DNA from 2 places in the Planococcus shenhongbingii genome. Region 2 is predicted to be linked to the other one. Evidence: riboswitches for the same ligand, from Rfam matches in the RefSeq annotation. Region 2 holds a riboswitch; the other holds the start of a gene.
What was found. A riboswitch is a leader RNA that binds a small molecule or an ion and turns the genes downstream of it on or off. The one in region 2 is predicted to bind S-adenosylmethionine.
Positions count from the first base shown of each region.

Region 1: another riboswitch for S-adenosylmethionine. It lies ahead of QWY16_RS16100 (O-acetylhomoserine aminocarboxypropyltransferase/cysteine synthase family protein); the one in region 2 lies ahead of QWY16_RS04440 (transporter substrate-binding domain-containing protein).

Region 1 is NZ_CP129235.1:3,329,922-3,346,170, reverse strand. It holds gene QWY16_RS16170 (VOC family protein) at 1-275, shown strand, start outside; gene QWY16_RS16165 (hypothetical protein) at 326-970, opposite strand; gene QWY16_RS16160 (ABC transporter ATP-binding protein) at 972-1,799, opposite strand; gene QWY16_RS16155 (ABC transporter substrate-binding protein) at 1,994-2,971, shown strand; gene QWY16_RS16150 (iron ABC transporter permease) at 2,971-4,932, shown strand; gene hmpA (NO-inducible flavohemoprotein) at 5,113-6,294, opposite strand; gene hmpA (NO-inducible flavohemoprotein) at 6,459-7,676, opposite strand; gene QWY16_RS16135 (RrF2 family transcriptional regulator) at 7,760-8,194, shown strand; gene QWY16_RS16130 (pyridoxamine 5'-phosphate oxidase family protein) at 8,229-8,651, opposite strand; gene QWY16_RS16125 (EamA family transporter) at 9,361-10,254, opposite strand; gene QWY16_RS19420 (YczO family protein) at 10,351-10,581, opposite strand; gene QWY16_RS16115 (STAS domain-containing protein) at 10,763-11,782, shown strand; gene pepT (peptidase T) at 11,847-13,070, opposite strand; gene QWY16_RS16105 (glycerol-3-phosphate acyltransferase) at 13,311-13,952, opposite strand; SAM riboswitch class I at 14,084-14,199, shown strand; gene QWY16_RS16100 (O-acetylhomoserine aminocarboxypropyltransferase/cysteine synthase family protein) at 14,303-15,592, shown strand; gene metX (homoserine O-acetyltransferase MetX) at 15,605-16,249, shown strand, end outside.
Region 2 is NZ_CP129235.1:895,441-911,689, reverse strand. It holds gene ilvA (threonine ammonia-lyase IlvA) at 1-167, opposite strand, end outside; gene QWY16_RS04505 (fructose bisphosphate aldolase) at 376-1,263, shown strand; gene QWY16_RS04500 (BsuPI-related putative proteinase inhibitor) at 1,435-1,914, shown strand; gene QWY16_RS04495 (aminotransferase-like domain-containing protein) at 1,962-3,167, opposite strand; gene QWY16_RS04490 (hypothetical protein) at 3,607-4,266, shown strand; gene QWY16_RS04485 (hypothetical protein) at 4,980-5,276, opposite strand; gene QWY16_RS04480 (VOC family protein) at 5,403-5,903, opposite strand; gene QWY16_RS04475 (oxidoreductase) at 6,119-7,018, shown strand; gene QWY16_RS04470 (TlpA family protein disulfide reductase) at 7,256-7,786, shown strand; gene msrB (peptide-methionine (R)-S-oxide reductase MsrB) at 7,807-8,913, shown strand; gene QWY16_RS04460 (hypothetical protein) at 8,977-9,468, opposite strand; gene QWY16_RS04455 (response regulator transcription factor) at 9,614-10,306, opposite strand; gene QWY16_RS04450 (zinc-binding dehydrogenase) at 10,468-11,508, shown strand; gene QWY16_RS04445 (Hsp20/alpha crystallin family protein) at 11,596-12,030, opposite strand; SAM riboswitch class I at 12,520-12,624, shown strand; gene QWY16_RS04440 (transporter substrate-binding domain-containing protein) at 12,756-13,604, shown strand; gene QWY16_RS04435 (amino acid ABC transporter permease) at 13,663-14,346, shown strand; gene QWY16_RS04430 (amino acid ABC transporter ATP-binding protein) at 14,362-15,111, shown strand; gene QWY16_RS04425 (DoxX family protein) at 15,674-16,105, opposite strand; gene QWY16_RS04420 (alpha/beta hydrolase) at 16,143-16,249, opposite strand, start outside.

The DNA.
Region 1 (16,249 bases), 1.5 Mb from region 2:
GGATGAAAGAAGTGGAAAAGCCGGATTCCTTGAAAGGAAGAGGCGGGGCCTGGTTTGAATTTGGAGCATATCAGCTTCATGTCGGGGTAGAAGAACCTTTTTCGCCAGCTAAAAAAGCGCATCCAGCTTTTAAAGTGAAGGGGTTTGAAGAGCTTCAGCAACACTTGGTTGCTGAAGGGATTGAAGTGGAAAATGACGGCAGCATTCCAGGAGTCCAACGCTTTTTCATTTCCGATCCATTTGGCAACCGGCTGGAATTTTTGGATGGTCAATAGTCGTCCAGTCATTTAAAACTATGCAAAAACGCCCCGCAGCTGCGGAGCGTTTATTTTTTTAAGGGGCAATAAGGGCATTTGCCGGTATTGGGCAATTCTTTATACAAACAGCATGTGATGCGTTTATAATCAGCCTTTGCCTCGCTATAACTGCGTCCACCCAAAAATTGATGGAAAAATGACTTGCGCATCTCCGGCTGCCAAATATCAGCACCCAACAAAACCTGCACGTCCCGTTCAGCTTGTTCCGATTCCAGCATGCCGTACATCCAGATAACATATCCCCAGATATTTTCCCAAAGAATCAGCTTGGAGACATGCCCGGCTTTCCGGACCGCTTCAACGACGGGGAACGCGTAAACCTTCAAAACCTTTTCCAAATCGCCTTTACTGCGATTTCGGACAAAGCGCTCATCCAGCTCGAATGCAATGCCGCCTTCGGTTTTTACCAATTGGGCCGCTTCAAGCGGACCATCCCACATTTTTCCATGCGCTAATAAGTACAATTGAGCTGTTATAAAAAAACCGAAGCGCCGCATGAAGATAGACGATGCTACTGCTTCAGAAGGTGCTCCGGTTTGTAATTGAATGTCGGTAATCAGTTCAGAAAAGCGATGACCAATGCTTTCTTGCAATGTCATGAAACCCTGTGCCCGTTTTTGGACTTTTACTTGGAAAAGCTCCAGTTCCTTCATCTTAAGAACCACTTAGTGATTCCCGGATTTCTGGAACAATACAGCGTCCTCTGCCGAATGGCACGCAATGCGGCGTCCCGAATAGCGGATCTTTGGAAACTTGGCATTCCATTCCAAAAACAGCGCGAACAAGATCACAATTGATGACTTTTTCAGGCGTTCCTTGGCCAAAAACAGCACCATCTTTAATGGCAATGATGTTATGGGCATATCGAGATGCTAGATTTAAATCATGCAGCACCATGATGATGGTGCGGCCTTGCACTTCATTCAATTCGAACAATAAATCCAGTATTTCAATTTGATGCGTCATATCCAGGTAAGTCGTCGGTTCATCCAAAAGAATGATGTCTGTGTCCTGGGCGAGTGTCATGGCTATCCATGCCCGCTGCCGCTGTCCGCCTGACAGTTCATCAACAGGCTTGTCGCGGAATCCATCGACGCGTGTCGCTTTCATGGCTGCTTCCACTTTCTCAGTATCTTCTGTGGTCCAGCGCTTGAGCCAAGACTGGTGTGGATAACGCCCTTGTTTTACGAGGTCATGGACAGTCAAGCCTTCCGGAGAAACCGGAGACTGGGGCAGGATGCCCATTTTCTTTGCCACTTCACGTGAAGACATGCGATGAACTTCTTTTCCTTCTAATAATATAGAACCTTCTTGAGGTTTAAGTAAACGCGCAATAGAGCGAAGCAGCGTTGATTTACCGCAGCCGTTGCTGCCGACAAATACCGAAATTTCGCCGCGCGGAATGGATAAGTTCAGGTTTTCAAATAATAGGTGATCATTATACCCAATTGACAAGTCGTTTGTTTGAACAGCCGTCGCCATTGTGTAATTCCTCCACATCTTTTTCCATAAGTCCAACTGATACAATTTCTCATTAACGCTACTATATCATAATTTCCAGATAAATGAGAACGATTTTCAATTTATTTTACAAGAAATCCTTTACAATGCAGAGAACAAGAACTAGAATGGAATTTATTGAGAATCGTTATCAAATAGCTGGGAGGCTTACTTTTATGAAAAGAAAATGGATGTTATTAATAGTAGCGGTCCTGCTGGTGCTGGCAGCTTGTTCTTCGGCTGAAGACAATGCAACAACTGAAGAAGGAGCTGCAGGAAATCCTGTTACGATTGCAGGCACGAACGGAGAAGTGAAGCTGGATGCGCCTGCTAAAAAAGTGGTCGTGCTGGAATGGACATACGCGGAAGATTTATTGGCGGTTGGAGTCCAGCCGGCCGGGATGGCGGATATTGCGGATTATGGCAATTACGTCAATATTGAGCCGCAATTGGATGAAACGGTTGTGGACGTCGGCGGCCGGCAAGAACCGAACCTGGAAGCAATCGCAGCAATCGAACCGGATTTGATTATAGGGGTAAGTTTCCGCCATGATGCCATGCTTGCGGAATTGGAGACCATTGCGCCAACAGTCATCTTTAATCCATATCCGGAAGATGAAAACATTGATTTGTATCAGGAAATGGAAACAACATTTAAGGAAATCGCAAAAGCGGTGGATAAAACAGCAGAAGCGGAACAAGTTCTGGCTGATCTGGAAAAAGAATATGATGAAAGCGCGTCGGCTATCGAAGCGGCAAACTTGAAAACGAAAGACGTTATTTTAACATTGGCTTATACGGGCCCTCAGGCTCCGGAAATCCGGGTATTTACGCCCAATTCAATGGCTTCGATCATATTGGAGCGCATCGGTTTGAACAATGTCCATCAGCCGGATCAGTTTGAAGTATTCGGATCGAGCACATTCAATGTAGAAGGATTGGTCAAGTATGAAAATGCCAATTACTTATACACGGTTCCTGATGAAGACAATATTTACGAAAACCAGCTGAAAGGCAACCCCGTCTGGGAAAACTTGGCGTTCGTAAAAGAAGACCGCACATATGACTTGGGTGCGGATACCTGGTTATACGGCGGACCGTTAAGTGCTAAAACATTGATGGACCAAATTACAACTGTGATGGTGAATAAATAATGCCCGGAAAATTAAAACAGAAGTCCTTTGTCTCGCTGACAGGGGGCTTTTTCCTGCTTCTTGCGCTGTCGGTTATCCACTTGACACAAGGGCAGGCGGATTACACAATTTCAGAACTTTTGACCGGCGTCTGGACGGAAGGGCGTATCCAGGATATCGTCACGTCTCTGCGTTTGCCTCGCTTAGTAATCGGCATGATTGCCGGTGGAGCGCTTGCAGTGTCGGGTGCTGTCCTGCAGACATTGACGAATAATCCGCTTGCTTCACCAGGAACACTTGGAATCAATGCCGGAGCCTTTTTCTTTGTTGTGATTTCGACTATTTTCTTTCCAGGCGCTTTAGGGGATTTCCCGTTTATCACCGCCTTGCTTGGGGCCGTTCTATCATCCGCATTGGTAGTAGGGCTGGCCGGAAAAGCCATGGAGCCGGTGCGCGTGGCTTTAACAGGAATGATCATCTCGCTATTGTTTTCTTCTTTGACCGGCGCATTGCAGCTGCTGTTCGAAAATGAAACAAACGGCTTGTTCTTGTGGGGGTCAGGGACGCTGGTCCAGTTGAACTGGGAAGGGGTACAGTTTGCTGCTCCCGTGGTGCTGATGCTGTTTATCGGCGCGTTGCTGCTGGCGAAGCCGATGGATATATTATCGCTGGGTGAAGATATTGCTTCTTCGCTTGGCCAAAATGTCCAAGCAGTAAAACTCATCGCTTGGGGAGTAGCAATTATTCTGTCCGCAGCTGTTGTGAGTGTGGTCGGACCGATTGGTTTTATCGGGTTGATGGCTCCGCATATTGTCCGCATGATGGGCATACGCGGCCATCTGCAAGTTTTCATCCATTCGTTTTTATGGGGCAGCGTTATGCTGATCGGAGCGGATGTGCTCGGACGCTTGATCCAGCCGGGGCAGGAAGTTCCTGTTGGGGCCATGACCGCGCTTGTCGGAGGCCCTTGGCTTTTGTACTTGGCCTGGAAGACGGCAAAATCATTGAAACGCGGAGACCGCCAAGTGGGCGGGACGACAAAACCGATCCGTTTAAGTGTATTAACCCCTATTTTAATCGCCATTATTGCAGTTGTTATGATTTTGGCTCTCAGCTTTAACGGAGCTGCCTGGAATTTTGCCTGGCTGGAACCGGTTGTCTGGAACTTCCGGGTGCCGCGGGTGCTGACTTCTTTCATCGTGGGAGTCATGTTGGCTATAACCGGGGTGATTTTGCAGGGAGTGCTTCGAAATCCTTTAGCAGATGCCAGTGTGCTCGGAGTCACTTCAATGGCTGGGGCAGGGGCGATGCTGCTGCTTGTCATTTTCCCTGCCATACCGGCAGTCTATCTGCCGCTCGGCGCTACACTCGGCGCTGCTTTGGCACTTGGCACTATCCTGGTCACGGCTTGGAAAAATAACTTCCAGCCGATGCTGGTCGCTTTAATGGGAATTGCCATTTCCGCTTTCGGTTCAGCCGCGACTCAAGTGTTCGTTGTCAAAGCGAAACTGGCTGTAGCAAGTGCACTTGTCTGGCTATCAGGCAGTACATACGCCAAAGGCTGGGATGATGTGCAATTTGCCTTGCTGCTCTTTGCGCTATTTATCTGGCCCGCGATTTACATTACCCGCAGTTTGGATACCCTGACATTCGGAGATGACGTTGCGGCAGGCCTTGGCTTGGATATCCGGTCAACGCGTGTGTGGGCGCTGGTTATCGGCGTAGCCATATCAACGGCAGCCGTATCGATTGTCGGCACCATCGGCTTTATCGGATTGGTGGCTCCGCATATAGCACGCCGGCTTGTCGGTTTTCGCCATTTGCCGCTGATGCTGTCATCCGGGTTGATCGGCGGCTTGCTGCTTGTTGCGGCAGATTTTATCGGCCGTATCCTGATTGCACCAAAAGACATTCCGAGTGGTTTGATTGTCGCATTGATCGGAACGCCGTATTTACTGTATTTATTGCGGAAAATGAAATAGATGAAAGAAAGGCCCTGCCAATGCGGCAGGGCCTTTCTTTTGGAGCATATAAAATTTCTATGAGCGTTCGGGTAAGTTCTATGATCACTTTCTGGGCTTCTATGAGCGTTCGGGTGAATTCTATGATCACTCATGCAAAAAAAGCTGTCCGCTACTAAAAGCGGACAGCTTTTTAATTTCTTATACGGTTTGCAATGCGACGGCAGGGCCGAAGAATTCAAAATGTATTTGGTCTTCAGTCATGCCAAGAGCACGCAATTCTTGGATCATCTGTTCCATGAAAGGCACAGGACCACAGACGTAAACGTCGCCGGTCACATCGATCATTTCTTTTAATACATCCCGAGTAATATAGCCGTTCGGCTGGTCGGAATACAATGTTTTATAAGCTGCATTTTCCATGCTAGCTGTATATTTTTGAATATCCTGATCGAAAGCGTGCAATGATTCGTTACGGGCCGCATGCAGGAAAGCAGTCGGGCGATCTGGAGTAAGCGTTGCAACTGTTTCAAACATGCTCATCATTGGCGTGATGCCGACGCCGCCACTGATGAAGGCAATCGGAGATTTTTTATTGGCATCCAGAACGAATTCGCCTGCCGGAGCGCTGACTTCGATCTTGTCGCCCACATTAACTTCTTCATGAAGATAAACAGAGACGCGGCCGTTCGGGTCGTTGTCTGCTTCCCGTTTAACGGAAATACGGAATTCATCTGATTGTGCGGCTTGGGATAAGCTGTATTGGCGGTTGAATAAGTATTTTTCGCCTGGAATTGCCAAGCGCACTGAAATGTATTGGCCAGGCTGGTAAGTTGGAACATTTGATCCGTCCGCCGGCTTTAAATAGAACGAAGTGATGTTATCACTTTCTTTTACTTTACGGGCTATCACGAAATCTTTAAAGAATTTCCAGCCATTTTCCTGGCTTTCGGCTTTCGTGTACATTTCATTTTCAACACCGATAAAGGCATCCGCGATCGCACCGTAAGCCTCTGCCCATGCGTTGATGATGTCGTCTGTTGCAGCATCACCCAGAACTTCTTTAATGGCTTTTAACAGATATTCTCCGACAATCGGATAATGCTCAGGTTTAACGCCGAGACTCACGTGTTTGTTGGCAATCTGCACCACTGCCGGAAGAATGGCTTCCAAATTATCAATGTGGACTGCTGCCGCATAAACGGTATTGGCCAGTGCTGCTTGCTGGCGTCCTTTTTTCTGGTTGGCATGATTAAAAATATTTAAAAGTTCAGGGTGCGCTTCGAATAAGTTTTTATAAAATACAGTTGTAATCGCTGTTCCATGTTCTGCTAAAACCGGTACTGTGGATTTAATAATTGATCTTGTTTGTTCTGATAACATAGTCAATCTCTCCTTTTGTTTTCTATAAATCAACTATATTCCAGAAAACATTTTAAAGATATATTCAAAATACATCTTTAAAATTTAGACACAAATTGTATTCACAGAACAGCCACAAAAGACCCACGATTGCATCGAGGGCCTTAAGAAGAAAGTAGGTGTTATTACTGGATGGTGCTTTCTTCTAAATCCATTGCCGGACCAAAGAATTCATAATGGATTTGCTCATCTTGCATTCCAATATTGCGCAGCTCGCGGATCATGCTGACCATAAAAGGAACTGGGCCGCATACATAAGCATCGCCGGAAGGGTCTACAAATTCTTCAAGCATTTCGCGGGTGATAAAGCCATTTTCCTCATCTGAATAAACAGTCTTGTAAGAAGCGTTTTCCATCCGTTCTGCAAATTGGCGGATGTCTTCATCAAAGGCATGCTGGTAGCGATTTCGGGCCCCGTGCAAGAAAACGGCCGGACGTTCTGGTGTAGAAGTTGCCACTGTTTCAAACATACTCATCATTGGAGTAATGCCGACACCTCCACTAATAAACGCGACGGGAGTAGTTTTGGCGGCATCCAGCACGAATACTCCTGCAGGTGCACTGACTTCAAGCCGGTCGCCTTCTTTGATTTGCTTATGGAGAAAAATGGACACAATGCCGTTGGGATCATTGTCTGCTTCACGTTTAACGGAAATCCGGAACTCATCCGGCTTGGATGCCTGAGACAAACTGTACTGGCGGATCATCATATATTCTTCACCTGGTATGGAAACCCGTACTGAAATATACTGGCCTGGAATATAAGTCGGCACATTTGAACCATCCGCCGGCTTTAAATAGAACGAAGTGATGATTTCGCTTTCTTTTACTTTGCGGTCGACGACAAAATCCTTAAAGTAGTTCCAGCCATTTTCCTGCTCCGCAGTATTTTGATACATGCTTTTTTCAACGCTGATAAAAGCGTCTGCTATGACGCCATAAGCATCAGACCAAGCTTGAATAATTTCGTTTGTTGCTGCATCTCCAAGCACTTCCTTCATGGCAATCAGTAAATTAGCGCCGACAATCGGATAATGTTCCGGCTTCACGCCTAAACTCACGTGTTTATGGGAAATCTGGATAACGGCTGGCATAATTTCTTCCAAATCATCAATATGCACTGCCGCTGCATAAACCGTTTTCGCTAAAGCAGTCTGCTGCCGGCCTTGTGCCTGGTTGGCATGGTTGAAGATATTCAGCAATTCGGGATGCTCTTCGAAAAGCCGTTTGTAGAATCTGGTGGTAATCGCCACGCCATGTTCTTCTAAAACAGGTGCTGTCGATTTGACAATCATTTTTGCTTCATTTGATAGCATAATGCAACTGCTCCTTTCATTTTGCATACCATTAATCCAAAGCTTCGGTCTCAATTGCTTTTCCAAAAATCGGTTCACCCGTATAATGAAATTGCAGGGAAGGTGAAATAATGAGACTGACAATGTACACCGACTACTCATTGCGTGTATTGATATACTTGGCTTCGAAAGAAGAAAACAAGCTTTCGACCATCCAGGAAATTTCAGACGCTTATACCATATCGAAAAACCATTTGATGAAAGTAACATTTGAACTGGGCAAGGCCGGCTTTATCCATACCGTCAGAGGACGGGGAGGCGGCATACGCCTGGCAGATACCCCTCAAAACATTAATATTGGCACCGTAGTCCGGCGTATGGAAGATGATTTCCATTTAGTTGAATGTTTTGACATGGAGCATAACCGCTGTCCGATTGCACCTGTCTGCGGACTCCGCGGTGTATTGGGAAAAGCATTGCATGCTTATCTCGCGGTTCTTGATGAATATAATTTAGAAGACTTGTTGTTCAATAAAGAAGGACTTCGGGAAATATTGCAAACATAAAAAAACGGCTCAAATAAATGAGCCGTTTTTTGTTTTACAATTGAAGTGTTTGCGGCTCTTGGCCTTTTTTATTGATGAGTCGGGCACGGGTTGGCTGGATAGCTAAAATGACCAAATCGGGATCATCCGGTCCTGTGAACCAGCCTTCCAAATGTTCGTTCCAAACTTTATCAATCATGCTTTGATCATCATGTACGCCCATTGTTCCTTCGATTTCCAGGAAGGCATCGCCTACGCCTTGGCCCTCATAGCCTAAAAGGATATGTGCATGTGGATTAGCTTCCAATTCATCAACTTTTTGCGTTTGTTTGTGTGTCGCTGTGTATAAGGTGAATTCGTCATGGAAAAATGTCATGTAGCGAGAATGCGGCTTATTGCCTTGCACCGTCGATAAAATGCCTACATGGCTTTCTTCTAAAATCTTCAAAGCGTTTTGCTTCAATTCTTCCTGATTCATCCTCTTCACTCCTTTGATAGTTAACTGCTCCCTTTATATATTCCTGTTTAAACCCAAGCTAAACATAAAGTGAAACTTCAATCCGTGGGGGTTCACCCCACGGATTGTTAGTTGAACCAATCGGACTTTTATCATTCATTAAAGAGAAAAGAAAAAAGGCCCGCTGGAGGACGGACCTTTAACAGTTTGTTGAGAAAGATAAAACTTGTATTGGTAATCATCCTTTAACCGGTATTCTGCCAACCAGCTGCGCTTGCCGCGGGTGAGCGCCAAGCCGCTTCGTCGCTTCGCTAGCTTCGAAACATGAAAGGGCGTTGCAGGGTCTCGGCTGTCTCGTCGCTTACGCTGCCCCGCAGGCAAGCCATTAGCCGAAGCCGGCGAGGCTAAGTCTTTGCGACGAGCCTGCGCAGGAGCAGTACGGTTTTCTCCGCTGGTTGGCTCCATATCGAGAGAGTAGGAATAAACAAGAGAGGAATTTCTTAAACCGTCCCACTTTTAGAGAGTCTCTAAAAGTGGCAAAAGGGAAGCTGAATGCAGCGGAAGGCGGCGACTCCAGCGGAATCAGCGCGAGCTGAAGACCCTGGACTGAGCGAAGCGAAGGAAGCGGCTGAAGCCGTGCCCGCGGAAAGCGTCCGCCCTGGAGCGAAATGAAAGAAGAACATATGAATTTCTCGACAGCCTAAAAAAGGCCCACCAAAGAGGCAGGCCTTTAAACGGGTTCTATAATTTTAGGGTTGCGGCTGAATATACTTGGCAGCACCATGCCGAACAGAATAACAAAGATGCCGACAATTTGAAGAACCGTCAATGTTTCGTTCAAGACAAGGACCGAGGCAAAAACAGCAACCGGCAATTCCATGGCACTTAAAATTGAAGCAAGGCCGGATCCAACATGCGGTACAGCGATCGAGAAGAAGCAAATCGGCATGACGATACCGAAGAATCCGAGCAACAGGCCGTATACCCAAAGACCTTCATCAAAGAGTTTGCCATTCCACACCACTTCGGGCGTTTGGAAAAAGGCGACAACAATGGCAGCGACAAAAGAGACATAAAACAAGCGGGTAGTAGTATCCATGCCTTCGACTTTTATGCCGTTGACAAACATAAAAGCAGAAAAACAGAAAGCCGCCCCGATTCCCCAAGCCCATCCTTGCCAAGGAATGCTGCTGAGGTCTGCATCAATCACTCCTGCAGCCAATATAGTCCCGCCGAATAATAAAACAAGTGAGATGGCTTCAGTTCGTTTCAGCCATCTGCGGTGTACAATGCAATCCAAAAACATGCCGATCCAAGTAAATTGAAACAGCAATACGACTGCCAGTGACGCTGGCAAGTACACCAAAGACTGTCCGTATACCATACCGGTGGCAGCGGTAAATGAACCGGACATTACTAAAACTTTCCAACCGTGCAAGCGGGGAAGTCTCCGCTTTGTAATTAAAAGCAAAATAGCTGCTAAGGCAAATCCGACAAAGTATTGGCTGGTTACCGCTTCTGCGGCTGTAAAACCGTTTTCCATTGCTACTTTGATAATAGTGGAAAGGATGCCATAACAACTGGCTGCCACTACTACCATAAACGGGTAAATCATATTTTTCATATTTAGGTCACTCCTGTTCCAACATGAATCATAACACAAAAAAACAGCTTGGCGGAAGCCATGCTGTTCTTCAGAAAAGTAGGTTTATTCTGTTGATTAATCAGGATAGATTTCGTCGCTTCCCGAGTTGTCTTTGGTGGAACGCTTATTTTCTTCGTCTTCCATATTTTGCTTCAAATCTTCCAATGGAATTGCATCGACAGTCTGTTCTTCTTTAAACATTTCATGCATTGTTTCTTTGTCTGTTTTTATCTGTTCCGGATTGTCCATGGGGCGACTATCTCTTGTTTCGCGATTTTCTTCGTTAAAAGGTTTATTGTCTGACACAAGGAGCACCTCTTTCTTTTTGTATGGTTATTTTTGTATTCCTTTAATTATCGAATCTCAAACCTGAAGATGTAAACACAATCTTGTATCATAGAAAGAGTGATTACATAAGCCTGCAGATTAATAAGTGGAACAAGAGGGTTATGGTGAAATAAATTTTAATAGTGGGAGGAGCTGCAATATGGAAACTAAACCATCAATAAATGTAGGCGGACTAGAATTTGCATGGGATTTGGATGAAGGCAGATTCTTATTCGAAGGCCAGGATGCTGTGCTGTTTTGGACGGCCAGTGCGATGAAAACATTTTTTGATTCAATAGAAGAAATATCAGGAGAAGACGCAGCAAACGTAGTGATGGAGTCTACGGGGTTCCGCCAAGGTTTGATAGTGGGCGACTATTTCACGAGCAGGAAAAATGTCAGCATTTCAGAAGCGGCGAACTTAATAACAAATACATATGCTTCTGCAGGATGGGGAAAAGCCGAGATTCAGAAAATGAATGAATCGGAAAGCACGCTCCAAGTCAATTTGAGAAATAGCTGGGAACATAAAATCAATGTAGCCCAAGGGAAAAAGCAGGGAGGCAGTTACCTGGCAGCCCATTACGCTGGGATCTTCACGTCGCTTTTCGGGCGCAACGTTTGGTACCGTGTGATCCACCATCAAATTGAAGGCTACCCTGAAACGATTATTGAATATTTTCCTTCAGAAAAAAACGTTGAAGAAAATATTCACCGGCTGGCTCGCTTGAAAGAAGCAGAGCAGATCAATCAGCTTGAAAAACTGGTCGAGAAAAAAACAGCAGAACTGAATGCATTGATTCAGGAAATCTCTTCGCCGATTATTCCAGTGCTCGAAGATATCGTCGTTGTGCCGCTTCTCGGAACTTATGATGAAGCGCGTGCAGAAGAATTATTGGTAAAAACCTTGCAAAATTTACCGACTTATAAAGCAAGATATTTGCTGTTGGACTTAACAGGATTGAACGATAATTTCACACAGCACGCTGCAAGTTTGATTGAGAAATTGGGGTCAACGGCATCTCTGATCGGAACTTATACGGTACTAGTGGGCATTTCTCCGCAAATGAGCATGGTCATTACCGAGTCGGGCATCAATTTATCAAAATTCAACTGCTTCCAAACTTTGCAGCACGGCATCCACTATGCGCTTGCACAAAATGGACGCAGCATTATTTAAATATGAAAAGTGACAGCGTTTCTTAAGCGTTGAAGCATGAACAAAAATAAGCGCCCGCGGGCGCTTATTTTTGTTCCATCGATCTCGCGATTTCTATAATGACTTTTGTGGCTTTTTCCATGTTCTGCACAGAGATGAACTCGTACTGGCCATGATAGTTCTCACCGCCAGTAAAAATATTAGGTGTGGGCAAGCCCATATAAGATAATTGGGAACCGTCTGTACCACCTCTGACAGGCACGATGTTTGGTTCAATCTCAAGTGTCTTCATAGCTGTTTCGGCTGTATCGACAATTTCCATTGCTGGTTCAATTTTCTCACGCATATTGTAATATTGATCTTCAATCTCAAGTTTAATGGCTTTATTGCCATACTGCTCTTGCAGTTTAGCAGCCACGTTTTTCATATGGCTCTTTTTCGCTTCGAAAGCTTCTTTGTCAAAGTCGCGGATAATGTAAGAAAGAACCGCTTTATCAACATTGCCGTTGAAACTGTTCAAGTGGATAAACCCTTCGTAGCCTTCCGTCCGTTCAGGCACTTCGTTTTTTGGCATTTCTTCCTGGAAGCGGATAGCGACCGTTTGGGCATTGATCATTTTATCTTTGGCTGAACCGGGATGAACGCTTTTCCCTTGGACCGTCAGTTTGGCAGCCGCTGCATTAAAGCTTTCATACTGCAATTCGCCAAGAGGCCCGCCGTCCATTGTATAAGCAAAGTCAGCTGCGAAACGCTCTACATCAAACTTATGTGGTCCGCGGCCAATTTCTTCATCCGGTGTAAAAGCTACACGGATTTTTCCGTGCTTGATTTCAGGATGCTGAACCAAGTATTCCATGGCGGTCATAATTTCGGCAACACCCGCTTTATTGTCGGCACCGAGCAAAGTAGTGCCGTCAGTAGTAATCAAAGTATGGCCGACGTAATTCTTCAAGTCAGGAAAGTCGGCGACTGCCATGGTGACGGAAGAACTCAATTGAATGTCGCTGCCATCGTAATCATCGATGCGCTGCGGATTGACGTTTTTTCCTGTGAAATCCGTAGCGGTGTCGACATGCGCCAGAAAGCCGGCAACGGGTATTTCTTTTTCTGTGTTGGCAGGCAAAGTGCCGAACAAATAACCGAATTCGTCCATGCTGACATCTTCCAAGCCGATTTCTTTCATTTCGTTTTCGAGTTCATGCAACAAATCCCATTGCCCCGGCGTAGAAGGTGTTTCAGTGCTCTCAGCATCCGATTGTGTATCAATTTTTGCATAGCGGACAAGGCGCTCAATCAGCTTTTCAAACATATACAGTTCCCCCTAAGTATGTAATCACTTTATTTTAGCATGAAAATAGGGAATTTTGGCAATTCGCCCAAGTGTTGCGCAGTCAGCTCAGAGGAAAAATGAAATGCAGCCAGCAACGTATAAAATATGACCAGTAGCAGACGAAATACGGCCAGTAAAGATAAAAATACGACCAGCAAGACAAAAAATACGATTCTAGACAATAAAAAAGGCAGCGGATCCGCTGCCTCTGCCGGCTTCTTAAGCAGAGCCGGCAGGTTTTTTCCGGAAAACAGAAGAAACCTTGTTTTCTGTTCCGTTTTTAATGCGCGTGATGTTCTCGAGATGCTTCCAGACTGCCATAGCAAACAAAGCGAAGGCGGTGACTAAAGGCCATATGCCTTCGGCCGGCCAAAAGGCAATGGCAAAAAACATGCCATATAATACGAGAACCCCGACCACTAAATAGTCGGTAGCCAGTGCTGCCAGCACCAGCAGCAGACCGCCGGCAAGGCCAAGATTCCAATCAAGGGCCAGCATGGCGCCGATGACTGAAGCTGTCCCTTTTCCGCCATCAAAGTTCATATAGAACGGAAAGTTATGGCCGAAAACGACAGCGGCCGCTGCGAGAAATAGCAGCATCCAGACCATTTCATCCGGCAAAGAAGATCCGCTTAGCAAAAAGCGGAATCCCATAACAACAGCTGCTCCTTTAAAAATATCAAGAACAGCAACAAGCGCCCCGTATTTCCAGCCGAGAACGATAGCTGCGTTTGAAGCCCCTGAATTTTTGACGCCTTTATTTTTGACGTTTACGCCGGACAGCAGCTGGGCAATAACAGAACCATGAAGACAACCGATAAAATAACCTGAAAAGAGTGCAAGTGCAATCCATAGAATCATTATTGTTCACCTCTATACAGTAAACGTATTCAATAAGTCATAGGTTTCAAAATCTTTTGAAAAAATGCGCTTGACAAATTTATCTGTTATATTCTATACTACTCAACATGATGGAAAACTAAATCTGAATACTCTTATCAAGAGAGGCGGAGGGAATAGGCCCTATGATGCCCGGCAACCAACAAGCAATGCTTGGAAAGGTGCTAAGTCCTACAGATCCGGCAAGACGGGATCTGGCAGATGAGAGGAGGCAATCCGTATATCACGGCCCTCTTCTTAATTGAAGGGGGCTTTTTTCTATTCCTCCTCAACCATGGTTTCCATCAAAAAAACCTTAGGAGGAAAACAAAATGACAAACTTTAAACCAGAAACGCTTTTATTACACGGAGGACAACAGCCGGATCCAGTTACTGGAGCAAGAGGTGTAGCCATCCATAAAACGACTTCTTATGTGTTTAAAAATACGGAGCACGCCCAAAATTTATTCGGTTTAAAAGAAACAGGAAATATTTATTCACGCATTATGAACCCGACGGTTGATGTTTTCGAACAGCGCGTGGCGCTTCTTGAAGGCGGAACAGCTGCTGTAGCCTTGGCTTCAGGAATGGCAGCTATTGCATTTTCTGTTTTGAACGTAGCAGAAGCGGGCGATGAAATTGTTGCGGACGCCAATTTATACGGAGGTACATACAGTCTCTTTGCCAACACATTGCCGCGGTATGGCATCAACGTCAAATTTGTTGACGGTACAAACCCTGAAAACTTCCGTGAAGCCATTACCGATAAGACAAAAGCAATTTTTGGAGAAATTATCGGAAATCCAAGTTTGAATGTTCTTGATGTAGAAGCAGTGGCAAACATTGCCCACGAAAATCAGATTCCTTTATTGATCGATAACACATTCGCTTCGCCATATGGCAGCAACCCGATTGAGTTCGGTGCTGACGTCGTTATCCATTCTGCAACAAAATGGATTGGCGGACACGGAACAACCATCGGAGGAGTTGTTGTAGATGGCGGTAAATTCAACTGGAATAATCCAAAATTTCCGAGCTATACACAACCGGATGAAAGTTATCATGGAATCCGTTACGGCATTGATGTGGAAGGTGCGTCTTTCGCGACGAAACTGCGCGTTCAATTGCTGCGTGATTTCGGTCCGTCATTAAGCGCCGAAAGTGCCCATGCCTTTTTACAGGGATTGGAAACTTTGCACTTGCGCATTCCACGCCACAACAGCAATGCCCGTATTGTAGCGGAATACTTAAAAGCTCACCCTCAAGTCGAATGGGTCAATTACATTGGATTTGAAGACCACCCATCTCATCAATTGGCACAAAAGTACTTAAAAGACGGATACGGTTCGATTGTCAATTTTGGTGTCAAAGGCGGACGGGAAGCAGGGCGCAAAGTGATTGACAGCGTTGTGTTATGGTCTCATGTGGCAAATGTCGGAGATGCGAAATCGCTGATCATTCACCCGGCTTCGACAACGCATCAGCAATTGAAGAAAGAAGAACTGGAATCATCAGGTGTTACGGAAGAATTGATCCGTTTATCGATAGGATTGGAAAATCCAGAAGACTTAATCGCCGACCTTGAACAAGCAATTCAGGCAGCGGTACTCGAGAACGTATAGGAGGGGACGGAAATGACGACAGTATCCATAGGAACACTTTCCCTGGAGTCGACGGAAGTCTTGCATAACGTAGAACTTGCCTACGAACGGTGCGGCAAAAAAGGTGCTCCTGTGATTCTCGTCTGCCATGCTTTAACAGGCGATCAATTTGCAGTCGGCAGTGCTGAAAATCCAGGCTGGTGGTCAGGATTGATCGGACCAGGGAAAGCCGTGGATACAAACGTTTTTCAAGTCATTACGTTTAATGTGCTGGGTGGCTGCAATGGATCAACCGGTCCATTGTCCATCAATCCGGAAACCGGTCAGCCATACCGGGCTTCGTTTCCAAATCTCACAATCCGCGATATGGTCCGGGCGGAGCATGCGGCGTTAAAGGAGCTGGGCATTTTCCATCTGACCGCGGTCCTTGGAGGATCGCTGGGAGGAATGAAAGCACTTGAATGGGGGCATTTATACCCGGATTTTGTTGAGGCCATTCTTCCGCTTGCTGTGACCCCTGCATACAGTGATTATGGTGTGGCTTTCAATTGGATTGGCATCCAGGCGATAGAAAATGATGCGCTCTTTAAAGACGGAAATTATACGGATTCCTCCGAGCTGAAAGGCTTTGAATTGGCGCGCATGGCCGCCATGGTCACTTACCGGAGCGGCAATCTA
Region 2 (16,249 bases):
TTTAAAAAGACGTTGCAGCCGTACCGGGCGGACAGAATTTCATTCCGCTGAAGCGGCGTTTTTAATACGACGTCTTTTAACGCCTGATTCGCCACCATGATGTCCTCCACTGTCACTTTCGCCGCTTCTGCTGTTCTATCCAGCTCTGTGGTGTTGCTTCTTGTCATCTGTATCACCCTTTTGATTTTAGTTATTTCATTACTCTAACACAAAGAAGCGGGTTGTTGATAAAAAATTTCGACAATTATTTGACTACTTTTCAGAATAGTATGAGATACTTTGAATAGGAAAGCTAGCCTGGCACGGGCTGATGATTTATACGCTGATAAAAGGGTATAAGTAAAGGTGTAAAAAATTTGTTAAGGAGCTGGGAAGATGAACAAAGAGCAATTTGATCTGGTGAAAAACGGTAAAGGGTTTATTGCAGCGCTTGACCAAAGCGGCGGCAGTACACCAAAGGCGTTGAAACTGTATGGCATTTCAGAAGATGCCTATTCCAACGAAGAGGAAATGTACGATTTGATCCACGAAATGCGGACGCGCGTCATGACCGCCCCTGCATTCAATTCAGATTCGATTCTCGGAGCTATTCTTTTCGAGCAAACAATGGACCGCGAAGTTGAAGGCAAGTATACACCTGATTATCTATGGGAAGAAAAAGGCGTGGTCCCTTTCCTGAAAGTCGATAAAGGATTGGCTGATGAAAAAGACGGCGTCCAATTGATGAAACCAATCCCTAATTTAGATGAACTATTAACAAGAGCCAATGAACGGAATGTTTTCGGTACGAAGATGCGTTCAGTCATTAAAGAACCGAACGCCGAAGGCATCAGACGCGTCGTGGTCCAGCAGTTTGAAGTCGCCAAGCAAATCATCGCGGCTGGACTGGTTCCCATCATCGAGCCGGAAGTCGATATCCATAGTGCTGAGAAAGAAAAAATCGAAGCTTTGTTAAGAGAAGAAATCCTGAATCATTTGGCCGGCTTAAGCGAAGATCAGCCGGTGATGCTGAAACTGACGATTCCAACGGTTGATAACTTCTATAAGGAATTGATTGAGCATCCACGCGTAGTACGGGTAGTGGCCCTTTCCGGCGGCTATACACGGCAGGAAGCCAATGAAAAACTGGCAGCGAATAATGGGCTGATTGCCAGCTTCTCACGCGGGTTATCCGAAGGAGTCAGCGCGGATCAAAGTGACGACGAGTTCAACAAAGCGATCGCTGATTCGATTCAGACGATTTACGAAGCGTCCATTACGTGAGCTGATGATCAATAAAGGCGTCTCCGGTGACCTTTTGCAAGGTTGCTGGAGACGCCTTTTTATGGTGTAACTTTTCTGTCCCAATAACGGTCTTATAATAAATTGGATTCCTATTTTTTTAGCAATATATGAAACATTACGCCAAACATCTAATCTTAAGGAGGAACAAGTATGCAAAAACGAATATGGCTGTTAATGCTGCTGCTTTCATCCCTGTTGCTGCTGGCAGCGTGCGGCGCTAACGAAAACTCGGCGGAAAATCCGCCTGAAAAACCAACAACAAACGAAGGCACTTCCGGCGGGATTGCAGCTGGCGCACCGGAACCTGCAATTAAGCAGTTGGATGATCAAACCTATCTGTATACCGTAAAAAACCAAACAGAAAAGCCCCTGACTTTTGATTTTACCAGCAGCCAGCGCTATGATTTTGCATTGTTGGATGAATCGGGCGATCAGGTTTTCCTGCAGTCTTCTGTCAGCATGTATGCACAGGCTCTGGGTGAAGAAACAATTAAACAAGCCGAAGAATTGAGTTATCCACTCGAAGTGCCCCCACTTGATCTTGAGCCTGGCACCTATACACTTGAAGTTTGGCTGACGCCGGAGCAAGGGCCGGCATTTCGCACTGAAACTGAATATATAGTGGAATGAAGAGTAATGCAAAAGGAGCAGCCTAAGCTGACCGCTCCTTTTGCATTCTACTCAACCTTTTGCTCAACGTTCGCCGCAATAACCTGTCCCAGCAACTCGATTCCTTTCACTATTTGCTGTTCATTCGCATAGCTGAACGACAGACGGAGAAATTCGGTGCCTTCCTCTTGGTTCAAGAAAAAGTATCTGCCCGGCACATAAGCCACACCGGCCGCATAAGCTTGAGGCAGCATTTTGGCTGTATCGGCTCCTGGAACATTGACCCAGACAAAATACCCTCCTTCCGGTGCATACCAGGAAACCGTTGGCGGCAGAAATTTTTTCAATGCTGCAATCATCGTGCTGCTTTTTCTTCGATAGGCGTCCGTCAACTCTTTAATGTGGCCGTCAAAATCAATTCCTTCTATATAGGAAGCCATAGTAGCCTGTGCAAACGGATGATCCAAATCCTTTTTGAACCACTTCATTGCCGTAACCAATTTTTCTGCTCCTGCTACCCAGCCGATGCGCATGCCTGGCGCCACAACTTTGGACAATGAACCCACATACAGCACACGGTTATTTGCATCCATCGCTTTTAGCAAACGCGGCTTTTCTTCGAATCCCAATTCACCGTACGCATCATCTTCTAAAATAAGAAAATCATATTGTTCCGCCAACTTCAGTACATGTTCTCTTCGTTCTGGCGTCATCGTTGTCCCCGTAGGATTTTGGAAAGTGGGGATTGTATAAAGTACGCGCGGCAAAGTTCGTCCCTGCTCTTTTCTATCAGCCAGCATTTGTTCAAAGCGGCCGGTGTCGAGTCCGTTTGCGTCAGTTGGCACACTCATGAAATGTTCCGTATAATTCCGGAACACTTCCAACGCTTCCATATAGGTCGGCGACTCGATTGCCACAACTGCTTCGCCATCCAGCAGAATGCGTGAGATTAAGTCAATCGCCTGACAAGCTCCGGAAGTGACCAAAAGTTCTTCTTCTGAAATTTCGGCTTCACGTTTTAGCATCCGCTGCTGGATAAATTTCTTAAGCGCCGGGATTCTCGGGCTGCCGATATAATGGAGCGGCAAGTCCTGCTCTTCATCAAGCAGCCGGCCAACCGCCTCTTTTATTCCTTTTGATGGAACTAGTGCCGGTTCAGGATAACCAGAATTCAAGCGGATGCATCCTTTTGGAACGGCCGACATCCACAGTCCTGGCGGATCATTTTTAAATGCCAAATCTATGTCTTTAGAAAAAGGGAATTTTTGCTTCATTATGTATGTGCTCCTTTCTGGATTGAGGTAATTTTTCTCTTACTGTCCATTCTACATTAAAAATTATGAAAGCATTCTGGAAACTCTATAATATTCATTAATGAATGCAAGAAAAGGGTTTCTTCTAGACTTGTTCAAGCCACTTCTATTTATCTAAGCTCCTTCCAAAAATCCCTGAAAAGCATAACATTTAGCCTATTAAGTACCTCCTTGATATAAGTAAATAAATTAAAATTACTTACTCTAAATTATATGAATTTTTTGACCTTTATAGTATAATTATCGTGCAAGCGAATCCATTACTGTTGCAAGCCACTTAAAAAGGGGGTCAAATTTCTCTCAAAAAATACCTTAAAATGCTGATGTTTATTTTAATCTCTTGCGTCACTTTATGAGGAGACTAACAGAAAATCAAATTTTAAATAAGGGAGAATATGACATGAAAAAGTTTGCAATGCTTTTACTGACTTTCATTTTGGTATTCGGTTTTACCTCCATGACATTTGCTGGCAGTAATGATGATAAAGGAGACAGCAATACAACTGAAAAAGTGACTTTCCATAAAGGCGTCACGACTATTGTAAAAACGACAAAAGAAGTAAGCTATGACAAGATCGTCAAAGTGGAAAAAGACACTAAATACAAAACTGAGAAAAAATCCAAAACAGACACTTATTATGAAACTAAAGTTGAAAAGAAAAGAGAAAAACATCCAAAACACGATTGGTATAGAGACGTGTACGTTAAAACCACTTATAAAATTACCAAAACAACCACTTGGGATGAAGTGACAGCAATTCACACCATTAAAAAATTCACTACACCGGTTAAAATCACAAAAACAACTGTAACTACTATTAAACATAGAGGCAAACCGGGAAGCAATGGCAAAATCATCAGCAAGAATACCGAAACGTTCGTAGATAAAGAATACGGTAAAACTACAAAAGAAGTGACGAAAGAAAAAGAAACATTCAAAAAGAACGAAAAAACTCATTATGATAAAAAAGTCGTGGATGTAGAAACAACTCACGGCAAATGGGAGAAAAAAGACAAAGATCATGGAAAAGACAAAGATAAAGGCAAAAACCGTAACTAATTTACAGCAACAGGCTCCTGCTTAAGAGGGGGCCTGTTTTTAATTTCTGGATGTTTTTTCTGCATGGCAGACCGATGATGGCAATGCCGTATATGGCATTCCAGCAAAGAGGAATGTTCTTTTGTCCGAAAGCCATCAATTCTTTGAAGCCATACGTGTACTCGGCAAGTTGATCTATCGAAGGCGTTGGAGTATTGCACTGCCGGGCTAAGTCATAAAATTCATCGGTTAAAAGCTTTACTTCATCAAGGATGTTGTCCAAATGCCCTAACAGATTTTCAAACGCAACACTTTTACCATTTTTCCAAGAGCCAGACCGATAGGGTCTAAAAACAAGAATTTTTATTAAACAGAACAAGTTTCTATATACAAAATCCCTTGAAATACTGCAGTTTTCCGAGCAAATTAAATTAAATTAAATAAATTTTTAAAATTTTTCGAAAAATTGTAGTAAATTTTTGATATATGTTGTACAATAACTTCAAGGACAAGAAATTTCTATTAAATAAACATTTTTAGAAATTTCTTGAAACCGAAATACATACACCTGAGAAGGAGGTTATACTCTCTAAAAGTATATAAATAGGCAAGTTTATAACTCCATGACACTTATGTCCAGAGGATAAACAAAATCTAATTATGAAATGGAGAGACAAAACATGAAAAAATACCTTACGATTTTAATGGCATTCTTTTTAGTCTTCGGATTCTCCTCAACTGCAGCATTCGCAGGTGGCGATGATCACGACGGACACGACAGAGATGGTTACCATCATAAGTACAAAGATTACGATGATGACAAAGACTATGACAGAGACCATCATAAAAAGTATAAAGACCGTGATGATTACGACAGAGATGACAAATACGATCGCAAACACCATAAATACCATAAACATCACAAACATCACAAACACGGCAAACACCATAAACATCATAAAAAACACAAACACGGCAAACATTACAAAAAGCATCATAAACATGATGACGATTGCGACTGATTCAATCAATAAGAATGCCGGATCAAGCTCCTTTTTCTAAAGGAGCTTGATTTTTTTGTGCTAAAAACACTCTGTTGAAAGTGCCTCGATAGTTCGCCACTTTTTTAATGCAAGCAAGCCACTCCAAAAACTTTTTTAGCTTTCGTACACTTTTTGCAGCTCCGTAAGATCGATCTTCTTCATTTGCATGAATGACTTCATTACTCGCTCCACTTTTTCGGTATCGGAATCCATCAGCATTTCGTTTAAAGCAATCGGCGCAACTTGCCAGGAAACGCCAAACTTGTCTTTCAGCCAGCCGCAGATTTGTGCCTTTTCATCGCCACCTTCGGTCAATTTATCCCAGTAATAATCGATTTCTTCTTGAGATTCGCAATTGATGATAAATGAGATGGCTTCTGAAAACTTAAATTCTGGACCTCCATTCAAGGCCAAGAACTCCTGGCCTTCAATTTGGAATTCCACCGTCATGACTGAACCTACCGGCTTGCCGTGAATTTCCTGCCCTTCTTTCACATAATGCGTGATGCGCCCGATGCTCGAATTTTTAAAGATGGAAACATAGTAATTTGCTGCTTCTTCCGCTTGTCCATCAAACCAAAAATTAGCAATGATTTTTTGAATCTTATTCGTCATGCTGTTCTCCTTCCTTCCCAAAAGTCAATTTGTAATTAAGGAGCGGCTATGTATAGTTATTTAAATAATCAAATTATTAACACCTTCATCTTACAACATTCCTCTTCATAAATAAATCTCTAATTCAGCCTTGATTGCTTGGATTCCCCTCTCGTGATAAGTTGAAAAGGACTTTAAAATTTAATTATCCAAACTGAGAAACAGGAGCTGATGTTGTGGAAACAAAATCACTGACAGGAAAAACCGCAATCATTACGGGTGCTAATAGCGGAATTGGTTTGGAAGCAGCAAAAGTTCTTGCTGGTCAAGGAGCCCGGATTGTCATGGCTATCCGCAATATGGAAAAAGGCAAAGCTGCTCGGCAGGAAATTATCCGTGTCTATCCTGAAGCCCAAGTCGAATTGATGCCGATCGATTTGACAGATCTCAACAATATACGTTTTTTTACGGAACGATTCCGGAGTGAAAACAATTCACTCGATTTGTTGATCAATAATGCCGGCGTCATGATGCCTCCCTATACGAAAACCAAAGACGGTTTTGAACTGCAATTCGGCGGCAACCATCTTGGCCATTTTGCATTGACTGGCCTGTTATTGCCGCTGCTTACAAAAACAGCCGGTTCGCGCGTTGTGACCATTGCCTCTTTAGCTCATAATCGCGGAGCCATTGATTTTAACAATCTTGATGGTTCACAAAGTTATAAGGCAAAGAAATTTTATAACCAAAGCAAGCTGGCAAACTTGATGTTTGCACTTGAGCTCGATAAAAAGCTGAAGCAGCATGGCCATCAGACTATTAGCGTTGCTTGCCATCCAGGCATTTCGGCTACCAATATTTTTAAACTCGGAAAACGGGACGCGCCAAAACCCCTGAGAAGGCTTGCCAATTTCTATCTTCAGCCACCGGAAATTGGTGCACTTGCGACTGTATATGCGGCCACCAACCCGTCCTTGGCTGGAGGCGAATACATCGGCCCTGACGGCAAAGGTTACCGCAAAGGCTATCCAACCTTGGAAACGCCTCACGCTGTGGCAATGGATGCATCTGTATCCAAAAGGCTTTGGGAAGTTTCTGAAAAATTGACGGGCATGGAATTCGATTTTTCACGTTGACACCTATAAACAAAGACTTTTACAAATAAAACCGACAGCCTCAGTTCAGGGGCTGCCGGTTTTATTTTCGTGTCCGAAATATGGACAACCGATGATTTCTTTAAAGGTTTGTCGAGTGCGTTCAATGTATTTAAATGGCAATCCGCTATATGATAAGCGTAAATAGAAGTAATTGATTTCCCATACTGCAATTGCTCCCCGAACGTCCATAAAGATATCCAGTAAAGGATGATCAAGATGAATGTACCGATTAAAATTTTCTTCGCCGCTGTTCTTGCTTTTGTCTTAGCCAGCTGCTCCAGCAATCAGGCCACATCTACGGCCACTGTACAACCTATGAATGCCGGCAAACAAGCACCCGTTTTTGATTTAGTCGATTTGGAAGGCAACCAGCATGACCTTACCGAATATGCCGGTAAAAAAGTGTATGTGAAGTTTTGGGCTTCTTGGTGTTCTATCTGCCTTGCCGGCATGGAAGAACTGAATACACTTGCAGGTGAAGACACGGACTTTGAAGTGTTAACCATCGTATCACCGAGTTCTAATGCTGAAAAAGACAGCGAGTCTTTCGCCAAATGGTTTGGCGGTGTTGAGAATGCTTCGAACATCACAGTTTTATTGGATGAAGGTGGCGCTGTTTTTGAAGAATATGGTGTACTCGCCTACCCGACTTCCGTCTATATCGGTTCTGATGGTGTACTGGTAAAAAGTTCACCGGGGCATTTCAGCAACGCGCAAATTTATGAGAGCTTTGAAAGCATCCAATAATGAAAGGCGGCCATTAAGAGATGAACTTCAAAAAAGCCTTTATGTTACTATTGATGCTGCTGTTAGCCGGCTGTTCTGTCCCAAACTTCAATCCGGCAAGTGAAACAACTGCGGCTGGGTCCGAATCCCGATTTCCCGATAATCCGAATAAGGAGTTAACGTTTGATACCAATAATTTGAAGGATATTTGGTTTGCCGGCGGCTGTTTTTGGGGAGTCGAAGCTTATATGGCGCGTGTTTTCGGCGTTTATGACGTGACTTCCGGCTATGCCAACGGCAACACCGAAAACCCGACTTATGAAGAAGTGACACGGAAAAACACTGGGCATGCGGAAACGGTCCACGTCCGTTATGACCCGGAACGTGTAGACCTTGAAAAGCTGCTGTCCCACTATTTTATGATTATCGACCCGACGCTGTTGAATCAGCAAGGCAATGACCGCGGTGAACAATACCGCACTGGAGTTTATTTCGAAGATGAAGCGGACCGCTCCGTCATTGAAAAAGTGATGGCGAATGAAGCACCTAAATACGACGACCCGATTGTAACCGAAGTCGAACCGCTTGAACATTATTACCTTGCCGAAGAATACCATCAGGATTACCTTGAGAAAAATCCGAACGGCTATTGCCACGTTGAATTTGACTCGCTTGAAGATCAGAAAGTGCCGGCATTGATCGATGCTGCACTTTACCCGAAACCGAGCGACGAGGAACTGAAAGCCAAACTGACAGATGCCCAGTACAATGTGACACAGGAAAATGACACCGAATTCGCCTACTCCAATGAATACTGGGATAATTACGAGCCAGGTATTTACGTGGACGTAGCGACGGGCGAACCGCTTTTCTCTTCCCGGGATAAATACGATTCCAAATGCGGCTGGCCAAGCTTCACTCAGCCGATTGAGCCGGATGTAGTAACCGAGCATAAAGATACCAACTTTAATATGACACGCATCGAAGTCCGGAGCCGCTCCGGCGACAGCCATCTTGGCCATGTCTTTAACGACGGGCCAAAAGACAAAGGCGGTCTGCGCTATTGCATCAATAGTGCATCGATCTTGTTCATACCTGAAGCGGAGATGGAAGCTGAGGGTTACGGGTATTTGAAAGAGATGCTGTGATAGCTGCTGGAAATAACCAAAAGAACTGCCCTTTTGTTTTATAAAAGGCAGTTCTTTTTATTGTTATTGTTCTCTTTCCATGAGCTCCTTCAATCCGCTATGATTCTTCACTTCTTGATCCGCCAAAATCCTCGGATGAAAGCCATTTAAATCTATGATGTCCCGTTTCCCCTGATAATGCACAATTGCGTATCCTTCATAGGGAGTTTCTTCAATGCTTTCAATTTCCACTTTTTTCTTAGTATATATTTCTTTAATTTGTTGTTTTACATCTGATGAAATCATTTTTTCATTGTCATTTGTAAGCGCAGTGGTTTTCTGTTGGATATGGCCATCTTCAAGTTCTCGTTGATTGAAAATGCCTTGCAGCAGATTAATCACTTCACCGAAACCAAGCAATAATACTCCATATAAGACTCCTTGGATGAAAATATCAAACGCCAAGCTGCCTCCTATCAAGTCAATGCTCGCAACGGCTCGAAAGAAGTTTATGGCAATAACTCCTATTCCTACTATTTGCACTGTTAACCCAATTGTATTTTTCATGCTTGTCAATTTGCTTCCTCCCTTAGCTGACCTTTTGCTTTCGATGTGGTGCCAGCAGAATTTTTATCAGTTCCCTAATTTATTTTGATTGATTTTGTCAATTCATTAGCGGATTTTATGAAAAGCTGCCTGCTTTTAAAATTCCTTTACACCTTTAAGACAAAATCCCTTTCCTGAATAACTCTGCAATCGCATGGGTCCGGTTCGTAGCAGCCATCTTTTTTATTGCCAGCTTTACGTATTGCTTCACGGTCTGTTCACTGATTCCCATTTTATCCGCAATTTCTTTGGTAGTACCTCCAAACGAAATCTCTTTCATCACTTCCAGTTCCCTCTTGCTCAATACTTGCTGTTTTCCTTCACATAGAGAAGACTGGAGGATTGTTCCGACTTCTTCACCAAACCGGGTAATATCTTCTAATACCTCCACAGTAAAATCCGCATCCTCTTTAATACTTAAACTATAAATAAACCCCATAACCGCCCGGCCGCTGAAAAGCGGGACAACCAGAAAAGAATTTACATTCGAATCAATGATGTAATTGCTGCTGGTTTTCTCGAATAGCTCCCTGCCTTTATAAAACTTTGCTTTTTTCTCAAAGATGGCTGCTTCAATCGTCGGCAAAGTCCTGATATCATACCGCAGATCATGGATGTACTTGATTTCATTTTGTTCCAGCGAAATAACTCCTTCGCCTAAAAAGCCAATAGGGGAATAGCGGCAAAGATAGACATCCAAAACAGAAAAGGCTTCAGAGAAAACCTCTAGTATTTCAATGATCAGCTTCTCATGAGAAGCTATTCTTTTTATTGTTTCCAACCGGTCATAAATGGTAGGCATCTGCATTGAATTCCACTTCCTTTCGGGGTAGGTAGTCCATACTAAATAGGGAATATACTAAATACTATGAATATTATAACATTATATTATGTAAGCGCTGATATTTTTAGTTCTTATGTTCTGTATCTAATTGCTTATAATTAAATTTTTCAATAAAAAGGAGAGAAATGATGAAAGCATTAGTTATTGAAGATGTCCAAAAAGCAGTAATACAAGAAGTCCCGGTTCCTGTGATTGAAAAAGATGGGCTTATTATTAAAACGATGGCCAATGGCGTTTGCCGGAGCGACTGGCATGTATGGGTCGGAGATCATGGGATTGTCCAGCCCGTAATCGGCCATGAGTTTTGTGGAATTGTTGAAGAAGTGGGAAGCGAAATTAAAAACTTTAAACGCGGCGACCGTGTAATCGTTCCGTTTTCAGGAAGTGACGGCACCTGCCCACATTGCATAGCGGGAAACACACAGCTATGTGACTCGTTTATCGTTCCAGGCACAGCTTATCAAGGCGGTTATGGGGAATATGTAGCCGTGCCAAAAGGCGACCGCAATGCCATTTCTTTGCCAGACAATTTGAGTTTTTCTGATGCGGCTGCGTTAGGCTGTCGCTTCATGACTGCCTATCACGGCGTTGTAGATCGTGTGAATGTAATGCCAGGAGAAAAAGTCGTGGTCTATGGCTGTGGCGGTATCGGCTTATCCGCCATCCATATCGCTTCTTCTATGGGCGCATTTGTTATCGGAGTCGATATCAATGATTCCAATCTGGCGTTGGCTAAAAAATTAGGTGCTGACTTTGTCATCAACAGCAAAGACAATGATCCTGTTGAAGCCGTGCAAGAAATCACAAAAGGCGGCGCAGATGTTTCCGTAGACGCCCTTGGAATCACAGAAACTTGTGTACCGGCCATCCATAGCTTAAAAAAAGGCGGCCGCCATTTACAAATCGGCGTGACTTCAAAGAAAGAAGCCGGATTCATCTCCATTCCAGTCGATCACATGGTCCTTACCGAGAAATCATTTATCACCACTCTCGGGATCCCTGCTTTCCGCTTCACTTCTCTTTTAGAGCAAGTCGCTCTTGGAAAATTGCAGCCTGGCAAAATGGTGACGCGCGAAATCGGATTATCGGAAGTTGAAGGCATTTTCGAAGATATGTCTAATTTTGCTACGACGGGAACTTTTGTGGTAACCGATTATCATGCATAAATAAAAATAACCAGAGTGCAGCTGATTTACAGCTGCACTCCGGCTTTTTGCGCTTCCCGATAAATAATGGGAATATGAGGCGATGCCTTATTCGATTGGAATCCGGTAACCTTTGTCTTTTCGTGACTGCTCAGTGGACTTAGGCACATCAAGCATCAATACCCCTTTTTCAAATGAGCCTGCAATTTGTTTTTCATCAATTTCACCAATATAGAAGCTGCGCTTGAATGCACCGTAAGAACGTTCTTTGCGTACGAAGCGTCCTTCTTCATCATTAGACTCCCAGCTTCGGTTTCTTTCACCGCGGATTTCCAAATAGCCGTCTTTGTACTCCACTTCGACTTCTTCTTTTGAGAATCCAGGAAGATCGACCATAAATTTATAGCCATCTTTCTTCTCTCTTATATCAACTTGAGGGTAGGTATTTTCCCCAAAAAACTTATTAAAGAAGTCAGATTCCAATCCGCTTCCAAAGAGGCTTGGGAATAAGTCAGTTTGTTTTCTTGGAAACAAAGTGCTCATTGTGATCTTCTCCTTTTTAAAGAATTTTTGGTTAATGCCAGCTTTTCAAAAGTCACAAGATCCTAATCACTTTTTTAAAAGCAACCGGTTTTCCTATGGCCACCCTTCTACAACTTGGGCTTGCCATGCGATGACTTTCAACGCCCACATTTTTTCTTACCCCTTTCTTCTTATTCTGGTCTTTCTACTTAAAATTATATTCAAAACTGTTTTGCTGTCAACAGATTTACATCGCTCAAAACCCTTGATACGATTGTTTTTTTAACCTTCTCCCTACCTTAAATCACTTTTTTTCAGGTATTTTTTTGTTTTTTTACCAACTTGAAAAATGTTTGCCGAGTTCTGTTTAATGGATGCATAGTAAAGAGAAAAACGAATACATTAAACCAGAAGCTGATTTAAAATCAAGAAAATAATTCTATCAGAATATTATGTTGACGATTAAATACAATGGTGGTAAAGTTCTCTACATAGTTTAATAGTAATTCGTTCTTATCATGAGAGGTGGAGGGAATGGCCCTGCGAAACCTCGGCAGCGGGCTCACAATTGAGCACTGTGCCAATTCCAACAAGCATGAGCTTGAGAGATAAGAAGAGCCGGATATTTAATGTGATTTCACATGTCAGCCTCTTCTTATGGAAGAGGCTTTTTGTTTGCTTTCATGTTAAGGCAATTCTATTAATATTAAACCAAGTAAACTTATAGAAAAGGAAGGTGTATCAAAATGAAAAACACGAAAAGCTTTTTATTATTGTTTGTTGTAGCCATAGTCAGTTTGTTACTGGCGGCATGCGGCAGCAAAGAATCCACCAGCGAAGCAACCGCTTCAACAGAAGGCAAAGAACAAAACGCATGGGAGCGCATCCAGGAATCCGGAAAAATTGTAGTCGGAACAGAAGGTCTTTATTATCCTATTACATACCACGACGAAACGACGAAAGAATTGACCGGTTATGATGTGGAAGTAGCCCGTGCTTTAGGCGAGAAACTTGGGCTGGAAGTCGAGTTTAAAGAAATGGAATTTGATGGCTTGCTTCCGGCACTCCGCAATGGCCAGATCGATATAGCAGCAAACGATTTTTCTGTCACAGATGAGCGCAAAGAGAAATTCGATTTCACCATTCCGATCAAGCACTCTTACGGTTCTGCCATTGTGCGTGAAAGCGATAACTCGGGCATAGAATCCGTAGAGGATTTGAAAGGGAAAAAAGTCGGTGGTTCCGCAACAAGCAATTACTCGAAGTTCGCCCAGGAACAAGGCGCTGAAGTAATTGTCTATACAGGTTCTGACACGGTCCTTCCGGAAATCGTCAACGGGCGCGTTGATGCCACGCTGAACGACTACCTCGTATTGATGCGCTCTCTTGAGCAATACGGCAAGCCAGGATTAAAACTTGCCGAAGGGGTAAAGTTCTCATTCAGCAGCAGCGCAATCGTATTGCCTAAAGACAGCCCGGAGCTGAAAGAAAAAATCGATGCAGCTCTTGAAGAATTGCTGGCTGATGGCACAATCAAGGAAATTTCAAACAAATTCCTGGGTGCTGACGTAACCCAGCCTCTTGAAAAAGAATAAAATTTCGGAGGAATCTTCAGATTCCTCCTCTATACATAATGAGTAAAGGAGTCTTCCGATGGCCGACTTTAAATGGGAATATCTTTTCAATATAGAAATTGCACTCGACTCCCTTCCCTTCATTTTAGAGGGAGCTTGGCAAACCATCTTAATTGCTCTTGTCAGTATGTTTTTCGCCTTAGTTCTGGGTTTGTTTGTTGCCCTTGCCCGCATGAACCGGTTCAAACTGATTTCAGTGCCTGCCCGTCTGTTTATTTCCTTTATGCGAGGCACACCGCTGCTGGTTATGCTGTTTATCCTGTACTTCGGCTTCCCGATGGTCGGCATCGAGATGGAGCCACTGACCGCAGCCATCATCGGCATCAGCATCCATTTTTCCGCCTACACAGCCGAAATCATCCGCTCCGCCATCTCTTCCGTTGCCAAAGGACAATGGGAAGCTGCGGAGACGCTTCGGATGAGCTATTGGCAGACTATGACCCGCATCATCTTGCCACAAGCGACACGCATTGCCTTGCCGCCTTTATCGAGCACGTTCATGGATATCATCAAAGGAACTTCCCTTGCAATGGTCATCACGGTTTCAGAAATGTTTTACCGTGCAAAAGTGGTAGTCGGACAAACCTATGAAAGCTTGACTTTGTATATTCTGGTTGCGCTTATTTACTGGGCAATCTGTGCACTGGTCACGCTGCTGCAGGATTATCTGGAGAAGAAAGCCAACCGTTATGTGGCAGCTTGATTGGAGGTACAGAATATGATTAAAGTGGAAAACCTAAGTAAAAAATTTAAAGATCTGGAAGTATTGAAGTCCATCTCGCTTGAAATTGAAAAAGGGGAAGTCGTCAGTATTATCGGTCCTTCCGGCTCTGGAAAAACCACGTTGCTTCGCTGTCTGAACTTACTGGAAACCCCATCTGCCGGATCGCTGCAAATCAACAATGTACACGTGGCGTTTACAGGAAAGACTCCGACAAAAAAGCAGAAAATCGATATCCGCCAATATTCCGGTATGGTGTTTCAGCATTTTCACTTATTCCCGCATAAAACGGTGATTGAAAACATCATTGAAGCACCGCTCGTCGTGCAAAAAAGAAACAAGCAGGAACTTGTCTTTGAAGCGGAAGGACTGCTGCAGAAAGTCGGCTTACTGGATCATAAAAACCAGTATCCCGAACAATTGTCTGGTGGACAAAAGCAGCGGGCAGCCATCGCACGCATCCTTGCCTTAAAACCTGATTTGCTGTTGTTTGATGAACCGACTTCTGCGCTTGATCCTGAACTCGTTGGAGAAGTACTGACAGTCATTAAAGAACTGGCATCGGAAGGACAGACAATGGTCCTCGTTACGCATGAAATGGACTTTGCCCGCGAAGTATCAGACCGTGTTGTATTCATCGCCGATGGCCATATCGTCGAGCAAGGAAAACCGGAGGACATCTTCACCTATCCGACCGAAGAACGCACGCAGAAATTTTTGCAAAAGGTTTTACTGCGGAGAGCATAAGAAAAGCGTATCGGGTAACCTCAAAGGTTATCTAATACGCTTTTTAATATTTATCTCCGGTATTCTCGATATAAGTTTCTTCGCCTGTCTTCCGGTCTTTGATGATTTTGTCACTCTGCGGCACGTCTTCCCTTCCTTCATCGGGAGCGTTTTGAAAAGGGCCCTCCAAATTGACTTTTTTGCTCTCATTTTTTCCCTAAAGCGTCTTTTGCTTTCTCGGTAATTTTATCCATCACGGATTTATTGTTTGAAGTGTTTCCTTCTGAAGAGTTTGATTTCACAGCGAACCCCTCCATCGTAAGTCTATACTTTGAAAAATTCCAGAGACCTCTCCCCTGTTAAGCTAGCGCTCTTTCGCTTATGCCGACCTCACTCGAATTGTAGCCTTATTCTTTTCTATACCCTTCTCTCCAAATAAAAAACGGCCTTGTTATTTCATTTTCTTCTATATCATAAAGCAGCTCTTAATAGAGAATTCATCATCATGGTTTCGAGTTAAAAGCAAAAAAGGCGTTTCCTATCACCTTTAAGGTAACGGGAAACGCCTTTTTCTTTTTCTTTATTAAGCTGTATGGCTGGATTCGTGTTTGCTTTGCTGTGATTTTGAAATGATGCCATCAACTGCCAGCATTCTGCTGCCGTTCACTGCAAGGAAAATAGCGATTGCCATGAAAGCGATGTCCAGTTCATATCCTGCTCCCACACCGTCGCCTAAAAAGCCAGCTGGCAATTTCGCAGTGAAAATTGCACCAAGCATTACTATTGCCAATAACGCCGATACGATTCGTGTACCTAGTCCAATAATCAACGCGAATCCGCCTACCATTTCAATTAGAGCCACTACATACGCTAAAGATCCCGGGATGCCGATGCTGTCAAACCAGCCCGCTGTATTGCCGATGCCTCCCTGAAATTTCACCAATCCGTGGATAAAGAAACTGATTCCCAATACTACACGCAACAATACTGTACTTGCTTCTGCTTTATTTGTCATTGTAATTTCCTCCTTTAATATCTGTTTCATTTTTTGGTCATGCCAGTGAATCCAGCAGCCATTTCTCAAAATCCTTGTAATTCTGCAGTGACACTGTATGCGGTACCGGATAGTGCTTAAATGTCACATCCGCACCCAAACTTT